3 regions of the Nocardioides ginsengisegetis genome follow, and region 2 is predicted to be linked to each of the others. Evidence: riboswitches for the same ligand, from Rfam matches in the RefSeq annotation. Region 2 holds a riboswitch; each other region holds the start of a gene.

Region 1 (7,813 bases), 220 kb from region 2:
GCTGCTCGGCACGCCGGTCTACCTCGACCTGCACGTCAAGATCGCCAAGGACTGGCAGCGCGACCCCAAGCAGCTGCGCAAGCTCGGCTTCTAGTCAGGCGGGCACCCAGCACAGGCCGTAGTGCTGTCCGGCGTCCCACTGCTCGGCGGTCGGCCACTCGTAGCTCCACTGGAAGTTGAGCTTGTCCGAGGCGGCGTCACGGCCGGCGTTCTCGCACGGTGTCTGGCCGGCGGCCCGGGCGGCGTCCTCGCCGGGGTACTTGTCGCCGGCGATCGGGACGGTGGCGATCGCCTTCCAGGAGTGGTCGGTGGAGCAGATCACGCGGTGGAAGTCGGCGGTGCCGGGCTCGGCGGTGCCGCACATCCCGAAGCGCTGGCGGGCCTCCGGCTTGGCCAGGACGCCGCCGATCTTGCCGGTGAGCGCGGCGAGCTTGCCGTCGGCGGCGACCGCGATGACGTCGCAGCGGTACCAGTCGGCGCCGGCGTCGGACTGCTCGACGGTGGGGGTGAACCAGACGGCGCGCAGCATGCTGAGGTGCAGCTGGTCGGGGGTCGCGCCGAGGAACTTCGGCAGCGCGGCCGGGCAGTCGGTGGCGACCTGGGCCTGGACGCGCTTGCTGTCCACGGCGAGGAGGTGGCCCGCGACCACGGTGTCGAGGGTGCCGACGGCGTAGGTGATCGAGGTGTGCGCGGCGGCGCAGTCCACGGGGTCGGCGTCGCTGGTGGGCGCGACGGCGGCGTCGTACGACAGCGCGTAGCAGGCCCGGTTGCCGGGGCGCGGGGCCGCGGTCGCGGTGGTGGGCGTCGCGCTGGGCTCGGAGGCCGACGAGGCGGGAGTGCTGCTGTCGGGCGACGGCTCGTCGCCGCCGCTGCACGCGGTCAGGGCGGCCACCCCGGCCAAGCTGGCAACGAGCAGGGCGGCGAGCCGGCGGGACGGGGTCATGGCTGCCTCACGCGTTGGTCTTCGCCCAGCAGACCGACCGGCGGTTGCCGGCGGACCACTCGGCCTCGTGGAAGTAGGTGTACCCGAAGTCGTAGTCGACCGGGTAGCTCAACCACGCCGCCACCGAGCCGGAGCAGTAGTCGCGGGTCTTGACCTCGACCAGCCGGTCGCCGGGGTAGTCGTCGCCGGACTCGCCGAGCTTGATCGTCGTGACCGCCCGCCAGTCGTGGTGGTGGGAGCAGGGGATCTTGACCGAGCCGCTGACCGTCGGGCCGGACGCGCACACCATCCACTTGTCGTCCGGGACGCCGAGCAGGAGGCCCTTGGCGGTCTGGGGGAGGGCGACGTACGACGTCGACTGCTCGCCGCCGCCGACCGCGTCGCACCGGTACCAGCGGGCGCCGGCGGACCACGCCTTCTCCGACGGGCGGAACCACGCCCAGCTGACGACGGTGCGCATCACGAGGCTCTCGTCGGCGCCGAGGAACCGCTGGAACTTCTCCGAGCAGGTGCGGTAGGCCCAGGCGCCGAGCTCCTTGTCGTCGACGTCCGCGTGGTCGAAGGACTGCGGGAGGTCGCCGACCGCGAACGTCTCGGCGGTGTGCTTCTCGGTGCAGTCGACCGTGCGCGTGGCGTTGCTGGCCATCGCGACGTCGTCGGGGGTCAGCAGCCGACAGGCACCCAGCTCGGGGGCGTCGATCGCGTCGACCTGCGAGGGGTCGGTGTTGCTGCCCTGGTCGTCGGAGCTGCAGGCCGCGAGCAGCAGGAGCGGGAGGGCAGCCAGCCCGAGGGCGAGACGGCGGGCGACGGTCACGCGACGGAATCCTAACGTCCGGCCGCGGTGGTGCGTCAGCCGGCGGACAGCAGTGCGGCGAGGGTGCCGCCGAGCTCGTACGCCGCGTCGGTGTGGCCCTCGTCGACGTCGCCGAGGACGGTCAGCACCTCCGCGGCCTGGCGCCACGGGAGGGCCTGGACGATGGACTGCACCGAGCGGACCGCGCCGGTGGCGTCGTACCGGCCGTGCACCCAGAGGCCGTAGGGCTTCTTGCCGCCCGGCCCCGCCCCGGCCGACCCGTCCTCGGTGAGCGCGCCGCCGGCCTCGAGGAAGATCGTGTCGAAGAAGTGCTTGAGCGCGCCGCTCATGTAGCCGAAGTTGGCGGTCGTGCCGAGCAGGTAGCCGTCGGCCGTCAGCACGTCGTCGGCGGTGGCCTCGAGGGCGTGCTTGACGACCACCTCGACGCCCTCGATGGCGTCGTCGTGGGCGCCCGCCACCACCGCGTCCGTCAGTCGCCGGACCGTCGGGGTCGGGGAGTGGTGGACGATCAGCAGGCGGGGCATGGGGTGAGGCTAGCCGCGGTCGAACGTGAACCAGTGCCGGCCGGGCTCGAGGGGCTGCGGCTCCGCGACGAGCCGGTGGACCCCCACGGACCACACGTGGTCGTCGGACGCCTCGAAGGCGACCTCCTCGAAGCCGGCCTCGGCGAACCAGCCCCGGATCGTCGGGGTGAGGTCCGGCTCGGCCCGGTGGCGGGTCCAGACGACCTCGGCGCCCTCGCTGCAGAGCTGCGGCGCGGCCATCACCGTCGCCCGGACGTCGGCGTCGCTGACGTTGCCGAAGATGCCGCACAGCAGGACCAGGTCGGCGGGGACGGCCCCGGCGTAGACGTCGCTGTTCGCGGCGTCGGCCTGCCGGACCTCGACGGTCGCGTCGAGAGCCGCGGCGGCGTCGCGGGCGCGGGCGGCCAGCCCGGCGTCGTACTCGACGAGCAGGGCGGTGACCCGGACGGCGTCGGCGCGCTGCGCCATGACACCGAGGAGGTCGCGTCCGTCTCCGGCGCAGGCGCTGACCACGCGCACCGGGTCGGGTGCAGTGTCGTCGAGGCGCCGGTCGATGTGGGCGCGGACCGCGGCCAGCCGGTCGGCAAGCCGGGAGCCCGGCTCGGCGTAGGCGTCGTGCCAGGCGGACCAGTCGATGTTCGTCATGGGCGGGTGCCCGCTGTCGGTGGTGTCCACGGCGCCGAGTCTGCCGGAGTGGGCATACTCCGTCGTGTGACACGCGGCGGCCAGCTCCTGACCGGCTTGGTGGCTGCGTGGCTGCTGACCTCGGCGATCTCGGCGAGCTTCTTCTTCGGATCGCACGCCGGATCCGCGTTCGACCGAGCCTTCTGGCCGATCCTCGCCACCGCCGGAGGAGCGGGGGTCGTCCTGCTCCCGTGGCGGCGAACGCGCCCCGGTGGTGTCGGTGTGATTGCCGGAACAGTGGCGTCGCTGGTGTTCCAGATCGGCGCCTTCACGGTCATGTTCTTCGCCGGCGGTGGGAGCTGACGGGCTCTCGCTCCTCAGGAGGCGCGGCTAGCAGCTGCGGGCGTCGGCCAGCCCCACGCGACGCAGAATCTCGTCGACGACCTCCGTCAGCGGTTGCGTCGCGTCGATCACCACCCCGGCATTGGGGACGTCCTCCCTCGTGCTGTGCAGTCGGACGACGAGGGCGCGCTCGGAGGGCTGGGAGCCCCACTCGTCCGGCGGGCGCCGGTCGAGCCGTCGGTGCAGCGTCTCGAGGTCGACGTCGAGGACGAAGACCCCGTCGAAGAGGTCGATGAACTTCGCGAAGTTGCGCGAGCCTCCGCAGAAGAAGGTGACGGGCGCCTGCTGGTCGGCCACCAGCTCCCGCACCCGGTCGACGTCCCAGATGTGGTGCTCGTGGACGGCGCTGTCGATGGGGGCGCCGGTCTCCGGGTCGCCCTGGTAGGCAAGGTCGGTGTCGCCGTTGACGGCGTGGTGGCCGCGCCGCTGGAGCTCCCGGAACACCGAGGTCTTGCCCGTGCCGGAGACGCCCTCGACGAGGTAGTTGCGAACGCCCATTCAGTCGGCGTCGTCCGTCGGGATGAACCACTCGCCGGGTGCGAACTCCCGGCCGTAGTCGGGACAGGCCTCGTTCTCGCAGCGGCCCTGGGTCTCGAAGGTGACCCCGGCGCTGCCGGAGGCCGTGATGTACGCCGCGCTCTGCCGCGTCAGGTGGCCGCCGTGACGCAGCGGCTGCTCGCACGTGGGGCAGTGCGGATCGACCAGCTCGAGGTCCTCTCCCATGCGCTCACGGTAGACCCGCCCGCTAGCGTCGGGCCATGCTCTCGTCTGCCCACCTCGTGCTCGTCGGCATGTCCGTGCGCGAGGTCGACGCCCGGGACCGGCTGCAGCGCCTCGCGAGCGAGCACGACGCCACCGTCGCATTCCTCCAGCTCGGCGACCCCTCGCTGTCCCGCGAGCTGACCCGGCTGGCCGACGCGGGGGAGCGGCGCATCGTGCTGGTCGGGGTCAGCCTGGGCACGCTGGCGCCGGCGGTGTCGTGGCTGCGCCGGGTCGCGGCGCACTGGTGCCGCGAGCGTGCCGGCCACCGGACTGCGGTCGACGTGGCCACCGGCCTGCTCCGGGACGAGGGCGACCTGGGCGACCTGCTCACCGACACGCGCCCGATCACCGGCACCGAGCCCGGCCTGACGAGCGCCGCGTGGGAGGACGTGCCCGGTCACCGCCACCAGGTCCTCGTCTGTCGCGGGCCGCGCTGCACCGCGCTGGGCTCCGACACCTCCGCGGAGGCGCTCGTCCTCGCCCTGATGGAGCACGGCCTCGGCGACGACGACGTCCTGGTCACGCACACGGGCTGCCAGTTCCCCTGCAACCAGGCGCCAGTGGTCAGCGTCCAGCCCGACGACGTCTGGTACGGCGGCGTCGACCCCGGCGCGGCCCGCGAGATCGTCGCGGGCCACCTCGTCGCCGGTCGCCCGGTCGAGACGCGGCGACTCCCGCGCACCCGTCCTCCTCTAGGCTGACCGCACACGTCTCGTGGAACAGGAACCCGGTGAGAGTCCGGGGCGGTTCCGCCACTGTGAAGCCGGCCCGCGAGGGACGGCCCAGCCAGACACTGGCCACGGGACTTCCGACCACCAGCGGGGCGAGAACCCCGAGGAGGCTCCCGCCGATGACCCGCATCGCCCTGCTGTCGACGTCCGACACCGACCTGCTCTCGGCCCGGGCCTCCGGCGCCGATTACGTCTGGGGCAACCCGTCCCGGGCCGGCCACCAGTCGATGTGCCCAGAAATCGGCACCGCGGTCGAGGGCGCGGACCTCGTGGTCGCCCGGATCCTCGGCTCGCCGCAGGACCTCTGCGACGGCTTCCGCCAGATCCGCGACACCGGCGTCCCCACCGTCGTGCTCGGCGGCGAGCAGCAGCCCAACGCCGAACTCATGGAGCTCTCCAACGTCCCGATCGGCGTCGCCGCCGAGGCGCACCGCTACCTCGCCGAGGGCGGCCCAGCCAACCTCGCGCAGCTGCACGCCTTCCTCTCCGACACCGTGCTGCTCACCGGCGAGGGGTTCGAGCCGCCGGCCGAGATCCCGGCGTGGGGGTTCTGCGAGCGGGTCTCGGCAAGCTCGACGAGCGGCGCCCTCCCGCGCGTCGGGGTGCTCTTCTACCGGGCCCACCAGGCCAGCGGGAACACCGCCTTCGCGCACGCCCTGGCCGACGCGATCGACGCGACCGGCCAGGCGGTCGGCGTACCAATCTTCTCCACGTCGCTGCGGGCCGCGCCCGACGAGCTGTACGACGCCCTCGGCACCCTGGACGCCCTCGTGGTGACCGTGCTCGCCGCGGGCGGCAGCCAGCCGGCGACCGCGAGCGCGGGCGGCGACGACGAGGCCTGGGACGTGGAGCGGATGGCCGCCCTCGACATCCCCGTTCTGCAGGGGCTCTGCCTGACCAGCAGCCGCGAGGAGTGGGAGGCGTCCGACGACGGCGTGACCCCGCTGGACTCGGCCAGCCAGATCGCGATCCCGGAGTTCGACGGCCGGATCATCACCGCGCCGTTCTCCTTCAAGGAGATCGACCGGGACGGCCTGCCGCGCTACGTGGCGGACCCGGAGCGCTGCGCCCGCGTGGCCGGCATCGCGGTCAACCACGCGCGATTGCGGCGCGTCCCACCGGCGGACCGGAAGGTCGCGCTGGTGCTCAGCGCCTACCCCACCAAGCACTCGCGGGTCGGCAACGCGGTCGGCCTGGACACCCCGGTCTCCACGATCCGGCTGCTGCGCCGGATGCGGGACGCGGGCTACGACCTGGGCGGACCGGGCGCCATCCCCGGCCTCGACGAGGACGACGACACCGTCGCCGGGGACACCCTCATCCACGCGCTGATCGCCGCCGGCGGCCAGGACGAGGAGTGGCTGACCGCCGCCCAGCTCACCGAGAGCCACGTCCGGATCGCCGCCGACGACTACCGTCGCTGGACCGCCGACCTGCCGGCCGCCCTGATGGACGACGTCAGGGAGACCTGGGGCAAGGCGCCAGGCTCGCTCTTCGTCAGCGACGCCGACGAGATCGTGCTCGCCACGATCACCGCCGGCAACGTCGTGCTGCTCATCCAGCCGCCGCGCGGCTTCGGGGAGAACCCGGTCGCGATCTACCACGACCCCGATCTCGCGCCCTCGCACCACTACCTCGCGGCGTACCGCTGGCTGGAGCGGGGCTTCGGCGCGGACGCCGTCGTCCACCTCGGCAAGCACGGCTCGATGGAGTGGCTGCCCGGCAAGAACGCCGCGCTGTCGGCCGCCTGCGCCACCGACGCGGCGATCGGCAACATGCCGCTGATCTATCCCTTCCTCGTCAACGACCCCGGCGAGGGTGCGCAGGCCAAGCGCCGCGCGCACGCCACGATCGTCGACCACCTGATCCCGCCGATGGCGCGCGCGGAGTCCTACGGCGACATCGCACGGCTCGAGCAGCTGCTCGACGAGTACGCCAACATCGCGGCCATGGACCCGGCCAAGCTGCCGGCGATCCGCGGCGAGATCTGGACGCTCATGCACGCGGCCGAGATGCATCGCGACCTCGGGCTCGACGAGCGGCCGGAGGACGAGGAGTTCGACGACTTCCTGCTGCACGTCGACGGCTGGCTCTGCGAGATCAAGGACGCCCAGATCCGCGACGGGCTGCACGTCCTCGGCCAGGCGCCGGACGGCGAGGCACGGGTGAACCTCGTGCTCGCGATCCTGCGCGCCGCCCAGGTCTGGGGCGGTGAGACCGCGTCCGTGCCGGGGCTGCGTGCGGCGCTCGGGCACAAGGAGGTCTCGACAGGCTCGACCACCGAGAGGGTCGCGGTCGACGAGGTCGAGCAGCAGGCCCGTGCCCTCGTCGAGCGCATGGAGTCGCGCGGCTGGGTGCCCGGGGCGGCCGACGACCTGCACGACGACGAGGAGGTACGCCGCGTCCTGCGGTTCGCCGCCACGCAGGTCGTGCCGCGGCTGGGCCGGACCACCGACGAGCTGGACGCGGTCCTGCACGCACTGGACGGCGGCTTCGTGCCGGCCGGGCCGTCGGGGTCGCCGCTGCGCGGACTGGTCAACGTGCTGCCGACCGGCCGCAACTTCTACACGGTCGACCCGCGGGCCGTGCCGTCCCGGCTGGCCTGGGAGACCGGCGTCGCGATGGCCGACTCGCTCGTCCAGCGCTACCTCGACGACACCGGCGGCTACCCCGAGTCGGTCGGGCTCTCGGTGTGGGGCACCAGCGCGATGCGCACCTCCGGCGACGACGTGGCCGAGGTGCTGGCGCTCCTGGGCGTCCGCCCCGAGTGGGACGAGGCCTCGCGGCGCGTCCGCGACCTGCACGTCGTACCGCTCGAGGAGCTCGGTCGCCCGCGCATCGACGTGACCGTGCGGATCTCGGGCTTCTTCCGCGACGCCTTCCCGCACGTCGTGGCGATGCTGGACGACGCCGTCCGGCTCGTGGCCGGGCTGGACGAGCCGGACGACCTCAACTTCGTGCGCGCGCACACCCGTCGCGACCTCGCCGAGCACGGAGACGAGCGCCGCGCGAC
Region 2 (7,813 bases):
GCCGCGGACAGCTTCGCCAGGTCCTTGAGGTCGGTGTGCAGGTCGACCTCCTCGACGGTCCAGTTGTTCTTGATGCCGTCGCGGTAGCGCTCGTAGAAGTGGGGATAGCGCATCGGCCGGAGGGTGAGGTTCATCCCCGGGTCGAGCAGCATCCGGGTCGGTCGCGAGTCGGTCGCGGTGCTGGGCTGGGTGTTCTGGTCGGTGGTCACTGGCAGGCCTCGCAGCTCTCGGGGTTCTCCAGGGAGCAGGCGACCGCCGCCTCGTCCCGGACGGGTTCGGTGACGGACACGGTCGCCTGCTGGATCCGGGTGGCCGGTCGCGACCGCAGGTAGTACGTCGTCTTCAGCCCGGACTTCCAGGCGTGGTTGTACATCGAGGAGAGCTTCCCGATCGTCGGCGACGCCAGGAAGAGGTTGAGCGACTGGCTCTGGTCGATGTACGCCGACCGCGCGGCCGCCATGTCGATCAGCGCGCGCTGGGGGAGCTCCCACGCCGTGCGGAACAGCACCCGGACGTCCTCGGGCAGGGACGCGATGCCCTGCACCGAGCCCTCGGCGCGCTTGATCGCCTCGCGGTTCTCGGGGGTCCACAAGCCGTGGGCCTTGAGCTCGTGCACGAGGGCGGAGTTGACCTGGAGGAACTCTCCCGAGAGCGTCTCGCGCTTGAACAGGTTGGACACCTGGGGCTCGATGCACTCGTAGCACCCGGCGATCGAGGCGATCGTGGCGGTCGGTGCGATCGCGATCAGCAGGGAGTTGCGCAGGCCGTGCTTCGCGATCCGCGCCCGCACGACGTCCCACCGCTCGGTCTGGGTCGGCGTCGCGTCCCAGAAGTCCGGCTGCAGCCTCCCCTGCGCGGCGCGGGTCCGGTCGAAGGTCGGGTGCGGACCCTGGCGCTCGGCCAGCTCCGAGGAGACCTCCAGCGCGGTCAGGTAGACCTCCTCCTGGATCCGCGTCGACAGCTCCAGCGCCTCCGCCGAGTCGAAGGGCAGCCGCAGGGCGAAGAAGACGTCCTGCAGCCCCATCAGACCGAGCCCGATCGGCCGCCACTGCGGGTTGGAGGCCGCCGCCTCGGCGCTGGGGTAGTAGTTCACGTCGATGACGCGGTCGAGCAGCGGCACCGCCGTACGCACCGTGGCGCGGAGCTTGTCCCAGTCGACGCCCGTCGGGAGCAGGTGTTGGCCCAGGTTGATCGAGCCCAGGTTGCAGACCGCCGTCTCGGAGTCCGAGGACACCTCGATGATCTCGGTGCACAGGTTGGACAGGTGCACGACGGGCTTGCCGGGGGCCTGGTCGTCCGAGGTCTGGTTGCACGTGCGGTTGGCGGCGTCCTTGAACGTCATCCAGCCGTTGCCGGTCTGCGCCAGCGTGCGCATCATCTTGGCGTAGAGGTCGCGCGCCTTCAGGGTGCGCACGACGTTGCCCTCCGCCTCGGCACGCCGGTACGCCGCGTCGAAGGCGTCGCCCCACAGGTCCACGAGCTCGGGCACCTGGTCGGGGTCGACGAGCGACCAGTCCTCGTCGGCCTCGACGCGCCGCATGAACTCGTCGGGGATCCAGTTCGCGAGGTTGAGGTTGTGCGTGCGTCGCGCGTCCTCGCCCGTGTTGTCGCGCAGCTCCAGGAACTCCTCGACGTCGGGGTGCCACGGCTCGAGGTAGACGCACGCGGCGCCCTTGCGACGGCCGCCCTGGTTGACCGCGGCCACCGACGCGTCGAGCGTCCGCAGGAACGGCACGATGCCGTTGGACTGCCCGTTGGTGCCGCGGATCAGTGCTCCGCGGCCGCGGACCCGGGAGAAGCCGATGCCGATCCCGCCGGCGAACTTCGACAGCTTGGCGACCTGGCCGTAGCGCGAGTAGATCGAGTCGAGGTCGTCGCGGGGCGAGTCCACGAGGTAGCACGACGACATCTGGGTGTGCCGGGTGCCGGAGTTGAAGAGGGTCGGGCTGCTCGGCAGGTAGGCCAGGCTCGACATCAGCCGGTAGAAGCCGATCGCCTCGGCCGGCGACTCCGACAGGCCGCAGGCCACGCGCAGCAGGAAGTACTGCGGCGTCTCGACCACCTGGCGCGTCCGGGGGTGCCGCAACAGGTAGCGGTCGTAGACCGTGCGCAGCCCGAAGTACTCGAAGCGGCGGTCGGCGTCCTCGTCGATCGCGAAGTCGAGCTTGCGGGCGTTGTCCTTGACGAACCGTGCGGTCTCGTCGCCGATCAGTCCCTCGGCGTGCCCGAGCCCGACCGACTGGCTGAAGGAGGCGATGCCCTGGTTGCGGACCTCCTTCTCGATGTAGCCGGCCAGCAGCCGCCCGGCCAGCCGGGAGTACTGCGGCTCCTCGCTGATCATCTCGGCGGCCGTCTGGATCGACAGGCGATCCAGCTCGGCGGTGGTGGCGCCGTCGTAGAGGCCCGAGATGGTCTTGGTGGCGACCCGCATCGGGTCCACGTCGGCCAGGTCGTCGGCCACGCGCTCGACGGCGCGCACGATCTTGTTGACGTCGACGGACTCACTGTCCCCGTTGCGCTTGCGCACCTGCATCGTCGTACGGCGTGCTTCGTGGGCGGGGACTGGTGGTGCTGTTTCGGTGACCGTCATTCTCTCTCCTCGCGAGCTCGGTCCGGGACCGGCCAGATGTGCGAGGGGGTGACGACGACGCCGGCGCGTCGTCCGACGAGCGCACCGTGGAGCCGTCAGCCGTCCCACGCGGCATCGGACCACCGCACCCGGCGGGTGCAGTGCGCTGGCAGGTCTTCGGACTCATGGGCTCGCCGCGACCGATCGCTCGGACTCGACCCCTACTGGACGTCGCTTCCCAGGTCCCGTGATGGCGACCCAGTGCTGGGTGACGTCGTTCGTTCCCACTCACCGCTGCGGGGCAGTCCCGGTCTCTCACCGGGTTCCCTGTTGCCTCGACGATCCTGGAGGGAGCGCCGAACCAGCTGCGTGCGCCACCATATGTGGGGTCGACGGAAATCTCCGGGACTAGATGTTGTGTCGGCGTGTTGCGGTCGTCCTCAGTCCGCCCGTACGAACGGCGGGATCCGGTAGGTGCCGTCCAGCGCCGCCTTCTCGGGCAGGTAGAGCCGCAGGATCAGGTGGAACGCCCCGGCCGGCGCGGGCAACCAGTTGGCCCGGGCCTTCGCCCCGCGCGGCTCCGCGTGCTGCACGAAGATCGTCAGCGAGCCGTCCGCGTTGCGCCGCAGTCCCCGGTCGCGGTCGCCGACGGAGTAGCGGTCGATCTCGTTGTCGTAGAGGAAGTTGTCCTGGCGGTACATCGTCAGCGACCAGAACGCGCGGACCGGCGGCAGGTGGCCCTGCGGGAACGTGATCGTGTAGCGGTGCTCTCCGGTGAGCGCGCGCCCGCGACCGTCGGAGTAGCTCGTGGGGTAGGTCGCGATCCGCGGCACGTTGGCGCCGAGCAGGTCGGTGGCGATGACGGCGCGCCCGAGGTACTGCCGGCCGAAGTCGCCGATCCACGGGTCGGTCATCACGCTCCACCCGCGGTTGCCCGCCGAGGTGGTGGCGCGGTAGCGGTCCGCGGCGCCCGCGATGAGTCGTACGGCGGCCCTGGTGCCCGCACCGATCGCGCGGTTCTGCGGGGTGTCCTCGTCCGAGCCGGGCGGGTTGCCCACCGCGTTGGCCGAGTCGGCGGCCAGCACCGCTCCCGGCGTGGTGTCGGGCTGCTCGACCCCGGCCGGGCCCAGCGCCTCGAGGACGCAACGCTGCGAGGACGGCGGCGGGTCGATCGTCGTCTCCTGGTTGAGCGCGGCGACGAAGTCGGTGCCCTGCGGGGTCGCGGGCTTCGGGGGCCGCGGGGGCGGGTTGTCGAAGACGACGGACTTGCCGCGAGCGCCCTGCCGCCAGGCCTCCAGCGGGGTGGCGGTGTACTTCTCGAGCAGCGGCTTGACGCGCTCCATGTCGGCGGTGTCGTCGACCAGCGTCCGGCCGAGCAGCCACATCGTGTTGGTCGGGCTGTGCACCAGGTGCACGCCCTCCGGCACGTCGCCGGACCACCCGGGCGGCACGAAGAGGTAGGAGCCGGCCTTCGTGCCGGTGGCGCCCGACCCGACGTAGGTGAACGAGTTCGTCCAGGCGTCCATGAACTGGAACGTGTAGAAGCGACCGTCCGTGTCGGGCACGTCGATGACCAGCGGCCCCTGGGTCAGGCTCAGCCAGCCCACCGTGTAGGCGGTGTCGACGTTGGGGGAGACCACGCTGCGGGTCTCCGGGGTGCTCAGCGACGCGACACTGACCAGTGTGTTGCGGAAGCGGAACTGGCGGACCGTGTCGTGCAGGTCGACCAGCGGCAGGCCGTAGACGTAGCCGGCCTCGGCCGCGGCGAAGGTGCGGGCGGCCGCGAGACGCTCCGCCGACGAGGTGCCGGCCAGCCGGTCGGCGTACGCCCAGGCGTCGCGCTGGACCCGTGGCTCGAGACCGCTGAGGCCGGGAGCCGAGGCGCCGTACACGCAGTCGGGGAGCAGGTCGGGACGTGTCGCCCCGGCCGCGACCGCGCCGGGCTGGCCGGCCACCACGGCCGAGGCCAGCGTCGAGGCCAGTGATCCGGTGAGCACCACGAGGGCGGCGCCCAGGCGGGTGCGGACGTGGCGGGGGCGTCGGTCTGCGGAGGTCATGCCCGACCCAACGGCCAATTCCCTACCAAGTTACTAGGGATTGAGCGAGAGGTGGGTCACGGAGCCACTACCCCTGGTCGGAGTCCGTCCCACCCTCGCCGGTGATCTCGTCCGGGCAGGCCGTGCCGCGGTGCAGCTGGTAGGGCGCGGCGATCCGGTAGGTGCCCGCGTGCGGGGCGTAGAGCACGGTCCAGTCGTCGGGCGTCTGGCCCTCGACGGTGACCGGCTGCACCTCGTGGCTGAGGCATCCCTCGACGTTGACCGGCGCCGCGTCGGGGGAGTCGGGGTCGCTCGACGGGGGCGGGATCGGGTCGCCCTCGGCGTCGAGCAGGCTCAGCCACGGCGACGCGGGGATGCGGACGAGCACCCGCCCCGGCGTCGGCATGTTGAGCACCAGCTCGGTGGCGTCGAAGCTGGTCACCACGGCCGGCGCGTCGGCCAGTGGGCGCGGGGCCTCGACCTCGAAGAGGGTCCAGTTGGTGTCGGACCAGACGGCGTGCAGGTAGCCGAGCCCGCCCGCCACGAGGTCGTTCTCGGCCCGGGCGGCCGCGTCCGGCGTGCTCTTGGAGAGCACCACGTAGCTGACCGCCCAGCGGTCGAGCCAGGCGCGGTACGACGCCGGCGTGAGCAGCTCGTCGTCGTAGAAGATCGGGTTGCGCTCGGCGTCGGCCTGCCGGTTCCAGCCGCGGGCCAGGTTGACGTAGGGCGCCAGGGCCGACGCCTCGCGGTGGCTCTTGGCCGGGACGACCTCGACCCGCGCCTCGTTGGCCCCGCGGGCCTGGAGCTGGTGGACCAGCGGCCGCAGGTCGACCGACCACGCGGCATCGGGGCGGCCGCCGACGACGTCGCGGGCGGCCGTGGCGACCTGCCAGATGGAGGCCGTCACGATCGCGAGGACCAGGGCGACGACCGCGCGCCGGTTGCCCACCGGGCCCCAGCCGTGGCCGAGCGGTCCCGCCGAGGCGGCGCGCGCGGCGATGGCCACCAGCACGACGCCGCCGAACAGCAGCCCGAGCCGGGTGACGTTGGTGCCGACCTGGGAGGGGATCACCCAGGCGGCGAGCACGCCGGCGACGTACAGGACGGCTCCGACCCGGATGGACCGCCACGTGCGCGGCGCGAGCACGACGACGGCGACCGCCGTCACGACGGGCAGGATCACCGAAGCGAGGGGCATCGGCTGGTGACCCGAGAAGGGGAAGAGCCAGGCCGAGAGCGCCACGACGACGACCGGAGGCAGACCCACGGCGTAGGCGGCGTTGCGCCGCCGCTGCAGCCAGAGCGCGGCCGCGATGACGCCGAGGAAGAGGCCGGCCACGGGGCTCGAGGCGGTGGCGGCGGCGGAGAACACCGCGGCCAGGATGGCGCGCGGCCAGCGGTGCCGCCGCTCGGGGGAGCGCCAGTGGGTGGGCCAGCCGTAGATCACCGAGACCGCCGCCAGTGCGAACATCATGCCGAGCCCGAAGGTCACCCGCCCCGACACCGCGTTGCCGGCGAGCGCGAGCGCGCCGTAGAGCGCGGGCCAGAGCGGCTTGTCGAGCGCCTTGCTGCGGGTCAGCACGAGGGCGAGCAGCCCGGCCGAGACGGTGCCGGCGAGCATCATCGTGGTGCGCACGCCCAGTGCACCCATGACGTAGGGGGCCAGGATGCTGTAGTTGACCGGGTGCATGCCGCCGTACCACGCGAGGTTGTAGGCGCTCCCCGGGTGCGCCCTGGCGAACTCCGCCCAGGCGTCCTGGGCGGCGATGTCGCCGCCGCTGGAGGCGAGCAGCCACCACCAGAGGACGTGCAGGAGCGCGGCGAAGGCGGTGGCGACGGCGACAGGGTGGCGCGACAGGTCGCCCGGCGTGAACCGCGTCGGCCGACGCGGCACGGCCGGCTGCTCGACCCTCACGCGGTCGGTCACGCTCACTGTGCACCCCTTTGTCCACCCCATGCTGTCACCCGGAGGAGCCCAACACCCACTGCGCGCGTTGATAGCATCCCTCCGCCGGGCCACAACGGCCGTGCGGAGGGAACACGAGGACGCGAACATGGAGCTCACGGCGCCACCGCCGGTCACGCGCAGACGGACCCCGACGGGAGTGCCCGCCGACGCGGGGCGCGGTCGCTGGCTGATCGGCGTCGGTGCCGTCGTCGTGGTCTTCGCGCTGGTCACGGCCTACTGGTCGCACCACGTCGGCGTCCCGGTGCGCGACCCCGGCGGCGCGATGTTCCTGCGCCGGCTGCCGAGCGCGGTGGTGCTCTTCGGGCTGCTCGCCGTCGCCGACGCAGCCCTGCGCGCACCCGCCGGCCAGCGCTTCCGCGACACCCTGGCGACCCTGCGGGCGCGGTGGCCGCGCGAGCGGCTGGTGGTCGCGCTGGGCGGCCTGGTCGCCTACCACGTGGTCTACCTCTGCTACCGCAACATGAAGAGCTGGAACGCCTTCCGCGACCTCAAGGACACCGAGCTCCTGCGGCTGGACCGGGCCCTGTTCGGCGGGCACGACCCCGGGGCGCTGCTGCACAGCGTGCTGGGCCAGCACTGGGCGGCGTACGCCCTGATGGTCTTCTACAAGGCCTTCACCTACCTCGTGCCGCTCAGCGTGGTCGCGTCGCTGGTCTTCCTCGACCGGCTCCGCGACGGCTACGTCTTCCTCGTCGCGGCGATGTGGGTGTGGATCCTCGGCGTCGCGTCCTACTACCTCGCGCCGTCGCTGGGTCCCTACGTCTCCGACGCCCCCGACTTCGCGGGGCTCCCGCACACGGCGATCACCTCGACCCAGGCGGAGTACCTCACCGAGCGGGCCCACATGCTGGCCCACCCACAGGCGTCGGACGCGTTCGTGAGCCTGGGCGCCTTCGCGAGCCTGCACGTCGCCTTCACGTGCCTGGTCTTCCTGATGGTGCGCCACTACGGCTTCGCGCGGCTCACACGCGTGATGGGCGTCTACCTCGTGCTGGTCATGGTCGCCACGGTCTACCTCGGGTGGCACTACTTCGTCGACGACGTCGCCGGGCTGGTGATCGCCGCGACGGCGGTCGGGCTGGGCCGGCTGATGGTCTACCCGACCGGGCGACCCGACTGAGGGCCCGACTGAGGGCCCGACTGAAGGGTCAGACGCCCGCGGCGGTGACGATCGCGTCGGTGAGGAAGCCGGCGACCAGGCCGAGGAGCAGGCCGTAGGCCAGCAGGTCGCTGCGCTTG
Region 3 (7,813 bases), 240 kb from region 2:
CCCAGTGCTTGGTGAGGCTGCGCGTGACGATCAGGCCGGGGTCGTCGTCGCTGGCCAGCGACTCCGTCTCGCCGGGGACGGTGTCCATGAACGCCTCGTCGACCAGGACGGTGCGGCCGGGCCGCAGCAGGGCGCGGATGACGGCGGCCGGGTGCAGCACGCCGGTGGGGTTGGTCGGGTTGCCGATCACCACGAGGTCGGCGTCCTGGGGGACGGCCGCCGGCTCGAGGGTGAAGTCGTCGTGGAGGACGACCGGGGTGACCCGGTGGCCCGCCTGCTCGAGCGCCGCGTGCGGCTCGGTGAACTGCGGGTGCACGACGACCGGGCGCCGCCAGTCCCGCCACCGCGCGACCAGCGAGAACGCCTCGGCGGCGCCGGCGGTCGCGAGCACCCGGTCGGGGTGGACACCGTGCCGGGCCGCGAGGGCGCGCTCGGCCGCAGCCGCGGTCGGGTAGTGGCCGACGTCGTCGAGGCTGGCGTGCAGGGCTGCGTCGAGCCAGTCCGGCCGCGGGCCGGCGTACACGTTGACGGCGAGGTCGAGCAGGCCGCGCGCCTCGACGTCGCCGTGGTGGCGGAGCGGGTCGTCCAGGGCCTCAGGCATGGGCGTGGACCGCGTCCGCGAAGCGCTGTGCCAGCTGGGGATGGCCGGCCCAGTGCGTGTGGAGGTACGACGCGTGCAGGGTCGGGGTCGCCCAGCCGGTCGTGCTGCCGTCGACGGTCCAGCCCGTGTCGCCGGGGGGCGTGACCGACGTGTGGTGGAACTCGTGGCCGGTGACCTGCTCGCCGGCCCGGGTCAGCAGCGAGTCGGTCGCGGCCGTGGCGGTGGGGTAGCGCATCGTCAGCCGCCCGGTCATGCGGGCCGTCGCGTCCAGCGCGCCCACCATCGGCCGGTCGTCGAGGGTCTCGCAGAGGTAGAGCAGCCCGGCGCACTCCGCCACCGTCGGCACCCCGGAACGGACCGCGTCCCGGAGCTCGTGACGGAGCCGGTGGTTGGCGGCCAGAGCGTCGGCGTGCACCTCGGGGAAGCCGCCGCCGAGGAGGATCCCGGCGGTGCCGGCGGGGAGGGCCTCGTCGGTGAGCGGGTCGAAGGCCACCACGTCGCAGCCGGCGGCCGCGAGGAGCTCAGCGGTCTCGGCGTAGCGGAACGTGAACGCCGGCCCGGTGGCCATCGCCACCACCCGCCGTCGCCCTTCAGCGGTCGAGCCTGCCGAGACCCCAGGGCACCACGGCTCCTCGTCGAGCGGCGGGGCGGTGCGGGCGAGCTCGAGGACCCGGTCGAGGTCGACGCCGTCGGCGATCCGGTCGGCGACCCGGTCGAGGGTCCGGTCGGCTTCGTCGCGCTCGCCGGTCGGCACGAGCCCGAGGTGCCGCGACGGGGTCACCAGGGCGTCGTCGCGACCGAGGATCCCCAGCACGGGCAGGGCGATCGAGTCCGCGACCTCGGCGGCGTGCCGGTCCGAGCCGGCCTTGTTGAGGATCACGCCGACGACGTCGACGGTCGGGTCCCACGTGGCCATGCCGTGCACGACCGCGCCGACCGAGCGTGACGACCTGGAGATGTCGACCACCAGCACGACGGGCGTGCGGGTCAGCGCGGCCACGTGGGCGGTGGAGGCGAAGCCGCGGGTGCCGATGCGGCCGTCGTACAGGCCCATCACGCCCTCGAGGACCGCGACGTCGGCACCGGCAGCGCCATGCAGGAGGAGGGGCACGACGCGCTCCTCGCCGACGAGGTGCGGGTCGAGGTTGCGGCCGGGGCGGCCGCAGGCGAGGGCGTGGTAGCCGGGGTCGATGTAGTCGGGGCCGACCTTGTGGCCGCTGACGACATGTCCCCGCCGGGTGAGCGCGCGCATCAGCCCGGACGCGACGGTGGTCTTGCCCTGCCCGGTGGCCGGGGCGGCGACGACCAGCCGCGGCAGGCTCACCACTCGATGCCCCGCTGGCCCTTCTGGCCGGCGTCCATGGGGTGCTTGACCTTGGTCATGTCGGTGACGAGGTCGGCGACCTCGACCAGCCGCGGGTGGGCGCGGCGGCCGGTGATCACGACGAACTGGCGGCCGGGGCGGTTCGCGAGGGTCTCGACGACGTCGTCGACGTCGACCCAGCCCCACTCCATCGGATAGGTGAACTCGTCGAGGACGAGCAGGTCGTGGCTCTCCGCGGCGATCCGGCGCTTGACCTCGGCCCAGCCCTCGGCGGCCTCGGCCGCGTGGTCCTCGGCCTCGCCGGTCTTGCGCGACCACGACCAGCCGGCGCCCATCTTGTGCCACTCGACCGGGCCGCCCTCGCCGGTCTCCCGGTGCAGCTCGCCGAGCCGCTCGAGCACGGTCTGCTCGCCGATCCGCCACTTGGCGGACTTCACGAACTGGAAGACGCCGACGTTCCAGCCCTGGTTCCAGCTGCGGATCGCGAGGCCGAAGGCGGCCGTCGACTTTCCCTTGCCGTCGCCGGTGTGGACCATCAGCAGCGGCCGGTTGCGGCGCTGCCGCGTGGTGAGCCCGTCGTCGGGCACGGCGAGCGGTTGTCCCTGGGGCACGGCTACCTCCGAAAGCTCTCGTGGTGCACGGCCTCGGCGAGCGGGCGGCGTTCGCGCCAGCCGTGTCGCTCGAGGTCCGGGACCTCCTGCAGGTGGCTGACCGGCCCCAGGCAGAGCCAGGCCACCGGTCGCACCCGCTCGGGGATGCCGAGCAGGTCGCGCAGGAACTCCTCGCGGTAGAACGACACCCAGCCCACGCCCACGCCCTCGGCGGTCGCGGCCAGCCACAGGTTCTGGATCGCGAGGCAGGTGGAGTAGAGCCCGGCGTCGGCGATGGTGTGCCTGCCCAGGACGTGCGGCCCGCCGCGGTCCGGGTCGTAGGTCACGACCACGGCCAGCCCCGACTCGCGGATGCCCTCGACCTTGATCGGGCGGAATGTCTCGCGCCGGTCGGCGGGCAGCGAGTCGGCGTACACCTCCCGCTCGCCGGCGACGTGGCGGGCGAACTCGTCGCGTGTCCGCGGGTCGCGGACCAGGACGAAGTCCCACGGCTGGCTGTGCCCCACGCTCGGGGCGGCATGGGCCGCGCCCAGGAGCCTCTCGAGCACGGCCGGGTCCAGCTGCTCGCCGGTGAACTCCGCGCGCACGTCGCGACGGCGGGCGATCACGTCGTACAGGCCGGCGCTCACGCCGCGCGCCCGTCGCGCGCGATCCGGGTCAGCTCCGCAGCGCTGACCTCGGCGACGGGGACGTGCTCGGCGCGGAGGTGCTCGGCGAGCGCACCCGCCAGCCCCATCCGCATCGGCCCGCTCTCGCAGTCGATGACCACGGCGTCGACCCCGTCGGCGGCCAGGTGCCGCGCGGCCGTGCGGGAGCGGTCCACCGCGTCGCGGCCGGACGTCGCACGGCCGTCGGTGACGACCACGAGGAGTGGCCGGCGACGGGCGTCCCGGACCCGCTCGACGCCCAGGATGCGGGCGGCCTCGAGGAGGCCTTCGGCCAGTGGCGTACGGCCTCCGGCGGGGAGGTCGGCCAGCCGCTTCGCCGCGATGTCGACGGAGTGCGTCGGCGGCAGCACGAGCTCGGCGCGGTCGCCGCGGAACGTCACGAGGCCGACCTTGTCGCGGCGCTGGTAGGCGTCGAGCAGCAGCGAGAGGATCGCGGTCTTGACCTGCTCCATCCGCCTGCGCGCGGCCATCGAGCCGGACGCGTCGACGCAGAACAGGACGAGGTTGGCCTCGCGGCCCTCCCGGGTCGCGACGCGCAGGTCGTCGGGGCGGAAGCGCAGGGGCCCGTCGGTCCGGCCGCGGGCCGCCTGGTGAGGCGCGGCTGCCCGGACGGTCTCGAGGAGGTGGACCGGGCCGTGTCCGCCGCGCTCCGCCCCGACCCGGCGGCCGTTGTCGGTCCGCGCGCGGCTGCGCCGGCCGGCCTCGCCCGCCCCGGTGCCGTGGACGGTGAACAGCTTCGGCCGGTACGTCGCCCCGGGCTCGCTCCGGACGTCATGCGATCCGGTCGCCCCGGCAGCCGGATCGGATGACGTCCCGCCGGGGTCGCCGGGGACGTCATGCGGGGTGGTCGCTCCGGCAGCCGGTTCGGATGACGTCCCGCCGGGGTCGTCACCGGGCTGGGGCGGGTCCGGCTCCGGCTCGTCGTCGCCGAGGATCTCGTCGAGCAGGTCCTCGTCGAGGCCGGGGGAGTCGAAGGGGTTGCGCCGACGGCGGTGCGGGAGCGAGAGGCGGGCGGCGGCGCGTACGTCGGCCAGGGTGACCTCGGACCGCTCGTGCCAGGCGGCATGGGCGACCGCGGTCCGGGCCGTGACGAGATCGGCCCGCATCCCGTCGACCTCGAGCGCGGCGCACAGCTCGGCGATCTTCACCAGCATCCCGTCGGACAGCTCGACCTGCCCGACGAGCTTCTGCGCGGCGAGCACCCGGTCGGTCAGGGCCCGCTCGGACTCGGCGTACCGGGCACAGAACGCGTCGGGGTCGGCGTCGTAGGCCATCCGGCGGCGCACCACCTCAACCCGTTGCGCCGGGTCGCGGGGCGCGGCCACCTCGACGGTGAGGCCGAAGCGGTCCAGGAGCTGCGGCCGGAGCTCGCCCTCCTCGGGGTTCATGGTGCCGACGAGCACGAAGCGGGCCGCGTGCGAGACCGAGACGCCGTCGCGCTCCACCGTGGAGCGGCCCATCGCGGCGGCGTCGAGCAGCAGGTCGACGAGGTGGTCGTGGAGGAGGTTGACCTCGTCGACGTAGAGGATGCCGCGGTGCGCCTTGGCCAGCAGGCCGGGCTCGTACTCAGCGCGCCCCTCCGACAGCGCGCGCTCGAGGTGCAGCGAGCCCAGGACCCGGTCCTCGGTGGCGCCGACGGGCAGTTCGACGAGCCGAACGGGCCGGGTCTCGACGTCCGCATCGGCGGCGAACGGGCCGTCGGGGGAGAGCGGCCGGCGCTCCCGCGGGTCGCTGGAGAAGCGGTCACCGGCGACGACGTCGATCGGCGGCAGCACGCCGGCGAGGGCCCGCACGATCGTGGACTTCGCGGTGCCCTTCTCGCCGCGCACGAGCACGCCGCCGACCTCGGGGGAGATCGTGGTGAGGAGGAGGGCCAGGGCCATCCCGTCGGGGTCGCCGGAGCCGACGACGGCACTGAAGGGGTACTGCTGTGGCATGTGAGGCTCCCGCTCGTCCGCCATGGAATGGACGCCGCGAGGCCGGTCTTCGGACTTCCCGGATCGACGCGATCGCGTCCTCCGGGTCACCGCAGCGGGCCTGTGCCGGACTCTCACCGGCTTCCCAGATTCTCCCCCGGACGGGGGCACCTCGTGGCTGTGCGGCCACGATAGCGTCACCCCCCGTGCAGCACTCAGCCCCGTCCACGACTGCCCGCGCCGTCACCGTCGTCGGCCTCGGCGCCCGCGGCTGGTCGGACCTCCCCGAACGCCTCCGTGACGTCGTCGCGGGCGCCGACGTGCTGCTCGGCGGCCCCCGCCACCTCGGCCTGGTCCCGCCCGTCCTCGGCCAGCTCCGCGAGCCCTGGCCGAGCCCGCTGCTCGACGCGCTGCCCGGCCTCCTCGAGGAGCACGCCGACCGTCGCGTCGTGGTCCTGGCCTCGGGTGACCCCCTGGTCTCGGGCATCGGTACGACGCTGGTCGAGCTGCTCGGGTCCGACCGCGTCGTGGTCGAGCCGGCGCTCTCGTCGGTGGCGCTCGCCCGGGCGCGGATGGGCTGGTCGGCGGAGTCCACGGCTGTGGTCTCGGTCGTCGGGCGGGACCCGCGGGCCGTGCTGCGCCACCTCGCGCCCGGGCACCGGGTGGTCGTGCTCTCCTCCGACGGCCGCAGCCCCGACGCCCTCGCCGGCCTGCTGGTCATGGCGGGCTACGGACGGTCGGCGATGACCGTGCTGTCGGACCTCGGCGGGGTTGAGGAGGCCCGGGTCGACACCACGCCGGAGGACTGGTCCGGCCTCGCCCCCGAGCTCAACATCGTCGCGCTCGAGCTGTCCGGGCCAGCCGTGGGTTCGTGGGGCACCGGGTTGCCCGACGAGCTCTTCGAGCACGACGGCCAGCTGACCCGGCGCGACCTGCGGGCCAGCGCGCTGGCCAGACTCGCCCCGCAGCCGGGGCAGCTGCTCTGGGACGTGGGTGCCGGGGCGGGCAGCGTCGGCATCGAGTGGATGCGGGCCCATCCGACCTGCCGGACGATCGCGGTCGAGGCCGACACCGGGCGTGCCGCCCGGATCGGGCGCAACGCGGCCGCCCTCGGCGTCCCCACCCTGGAGGTCGTCTCCGGCAGCGCCCCCGAAGCCCTGATCCGGCTGCCCAAGCCCGATGCCGTCTTCGTGGGTGGCGGCGCCACGGTGGCCGGCCTGCTGGGCTACTGCGAGCGCTCGCTGCGACCCGGCGGCCGCCTGGTCGTCCACGGGGTGACGCTGGAGACCGAGCAGGCCCTGAGCGCGGCCCACGCCCGCAACGGCGGCGAGCTGACCCGGATCTCGGTCGAGCGGGCCGCCCCGCTGGGTGCGTTCACCGGCTGGACGCCGGCCCGCACCGTCACCCAGTGGGCCTGGACGAAGGAGCGCGCATGACCGTCCACTTCGTCGGCGCCGGACCGGGTGCGGCCGACCTGATCACGCTGCGGGCCGCCGCGATGCTCGCGCGGGCCGACGTGGTGCTCTACCCCGGCACCTACCTCGACGCGGAGGTCCTCGGGCACTGCCGCGGCGACGCCCAGCTGGTCGACACCCAGCACCTCGACCTGGACCGGATCACCGCGGTGCTGGTGGACGCGCACGAGGCCGGGCACGACGTCGTACGCCTCACGTCCGGGGACCCCTCGCTCTACTCCGCCGTCGCCGAGCAGACCCGGCGGCTGGACGCCGCGGGGGTGCCGTGGGACGTGACGCCCGGTGTGCCGGCGTACGCCGCTGCGGCTGCCGCCGTGGGCCGCGAGCTGACCGTCCCGCTGGTCACCCAGTCGGTGGTGCTGACCCGGGCTCAGGCCCGCTCCACGGCGATGCCGGAGAGCGAGTCGCTGGCGGCGTTCGCGGCCACCCGCGCCACGCTCTGCCTGCACCTGGCGATCACGCGCACACGGGAAGTGATGGGCGAGCTGGCGGGGGAGTACGGCGCGGACTGCCCGGTCGTGGTCGTCTCGCGCGCCACCCAGCCGGAGGAGCTGGTGCTGCGCGGCACCGTGGCCGACATCGCCGACCGGGTCGAGGCGGCCGGTCTGCGCCAGGCCGCGGTGATCCTGGTCGGGCGCGCGCTGGATCCGTCCGGCGGCGGCGAGTCGTTCCTCTACTCCGCCGACCGAACCCGTCGCCCTACGATGCCTGGATGACCCCTGACCAGGTTGGTGAGTACGCCGAGTCGCTGCCGCGGGTCAAGCGCAAGGGCACCGAGACGCGCCCGGCCTGGTACGTCGACGACCGCCTCGTCGTGCGCCTGCACGACCCGATGACGCTCGTGATCCGGGTGCCCCTGGCCAGGCGGGAGTCGCTGCTCGAGACCTACCCCGACAGCTTCGGGGTGCCGCCGCGCATGGAGGCCCACCACAAGGTCGAGTGCTACCTCGACCGGGCCGAGCCCCGCGCGGTGCAGGCGGCCATCGACCTGGCTTGGGAGATGCAGCGTCGCTGAGAGGTGACCCCTCAGGTCGGCTCCGTGAACCTCGCGGTCCACACCCGCCGGCCCGCCGTGACGCGGGTGCCGCGCGACCCCACGAGCAGCAGGCACTTCATGTCGATCGTGGTCGCGTCCAGGGCCGCGAGCGTCGTGACGTGCAGGGACTCCTCGGCCCGGCCGATGTCGCGGCCGACGACCACGACGGTGTCGGCCGCCAG

Evidence for each region. Region 2 has a riboswitch for cobalamin ahead of FB382_RS04200 (ribonucleoside-diphosphate reductase subunit alpha). Riboswitches for the same ligand answer to the same signal wherever they lie in the genome.
Region 1: another riboswitch for cobalamin. It lies ahead of cobN (cobaltochelatase subunit CobN); the one in region 2 lies ahead of FB382_RS04200 (ribonucleoside-diphosphate reductase subunit alpha).
Region 3: another riboswitch for cobalamin. It lies ahead of FB382_RS05355 (magnesium chelatase subunit D family protein); the one in region 2 lies ahead of FB382_RS04200 (ribonucleoside-diphosphate reductase subunit alpha).

The regions. Positions count from the first base shown of each region.
Region 1 is NZ_JACGXA010000001.1:1,122,235-1,130,047, forward strand. Features, by position in the region: gene era (GTPase Era) at 1-94, shown strand, start outside; gene FB382_RS05250 (septum formation family protein) at 95-943, opposite strand; gene FB382_RS05255 (septum formation family protein) at 951-1,757, opposite strand; gene FB382_RS05260 (flavodoxin family protein) at 1,793-2,281, opposite strand; gene FB382_RS05265 (SAM-dependent methyltransferase) at 2,291-2,956, opposite strand; gene FB382_RS05270 (hypothetical protein) at 2,993-3,268, shown strand; gene FB382_RS05275 (AAA family ATPase) at 3,296-3,805, opposite strand; gene FB382_RS05280 (hypothetical protein) at 3,806-4,030, opposite strand; gene FB382_RS05285 ((2Fe-2S) ferredoxin domain-containing protein) at 4,066-4,770, shown strand; cobalamin riboswitch at 4,747-4,885, shown strand; gene cobN (cobaltochelatase subunit CobN) at 4,920-7,813, shown strand, end outside.
Region 2 is NZ_JACGXA010000001.1:900,017-907,829, forward strand. Features, by position in the region: gene FB382_RS04195 (ribonucleotide-diphosphate reductase subunit beta) at 1-209, opposite strand, end outside; gene FB382_RS04200 (ribonucleoside-diphosphate reductase subunit alpha) at 206-2,590, opposite strand; cobalamin riboswitch at 2,721-2,950, opposite strand; gene FB382_RS04205 (DUF1254 domain-containing protein) at 3,010-4,626, opposite strand; gene FB382_RS04210 (MFS transporter) at 4,694-6,538, opposite strand; gene FB382_RS04215 (phosphatase PAP2 family protein) at 6,660-7,694, shown strand; gene FB382_RS22770 (ZIP family metal transporter) at 7,723-7,813, opposite strand, start outside.
Region 3 is NZ_JACGXA010000001.1:1,138,399-1,146,211, forward strand. Features, by position in the region: partial or broken gene cobBC (bifunctional hydrogenobyrinic acid a,c-diamide synthase/histidinol phosphate aminotransferase CobBC) at 1-1,925, opposite strand, end outside; gene cobO (cob(I)yrinic acid a,c-diamide adenosyltransferase) at 1,922-2,536, opposite strand; gene bluB (5,6-dimethylbenzimidazole synthase) at 2,539-3,165, opposite strand; gene FB382_RS05355 (magnesium chelatase subunit D family protein) at 3,162-5,141, opposite strand; cobalamin riboswitch at 5,165-5,310, opposite strand; gene cbiE (precorrin-6y C5,15-methyltransferase (decarboxylating) subunit CbiE) at 5,327-6,556, shown strand; gene cobM (precorrin-4 C(11)-methyltransferase) at 6,553-7,311, shown strand; gene FB382_RS05370 (hypothetical protein) at 7,308-7,610, shown strand; gene FB382_RS05375 (precorrin-2 C(20)-methyltransferase) at 7,622-7,813, opposite strand, start outside.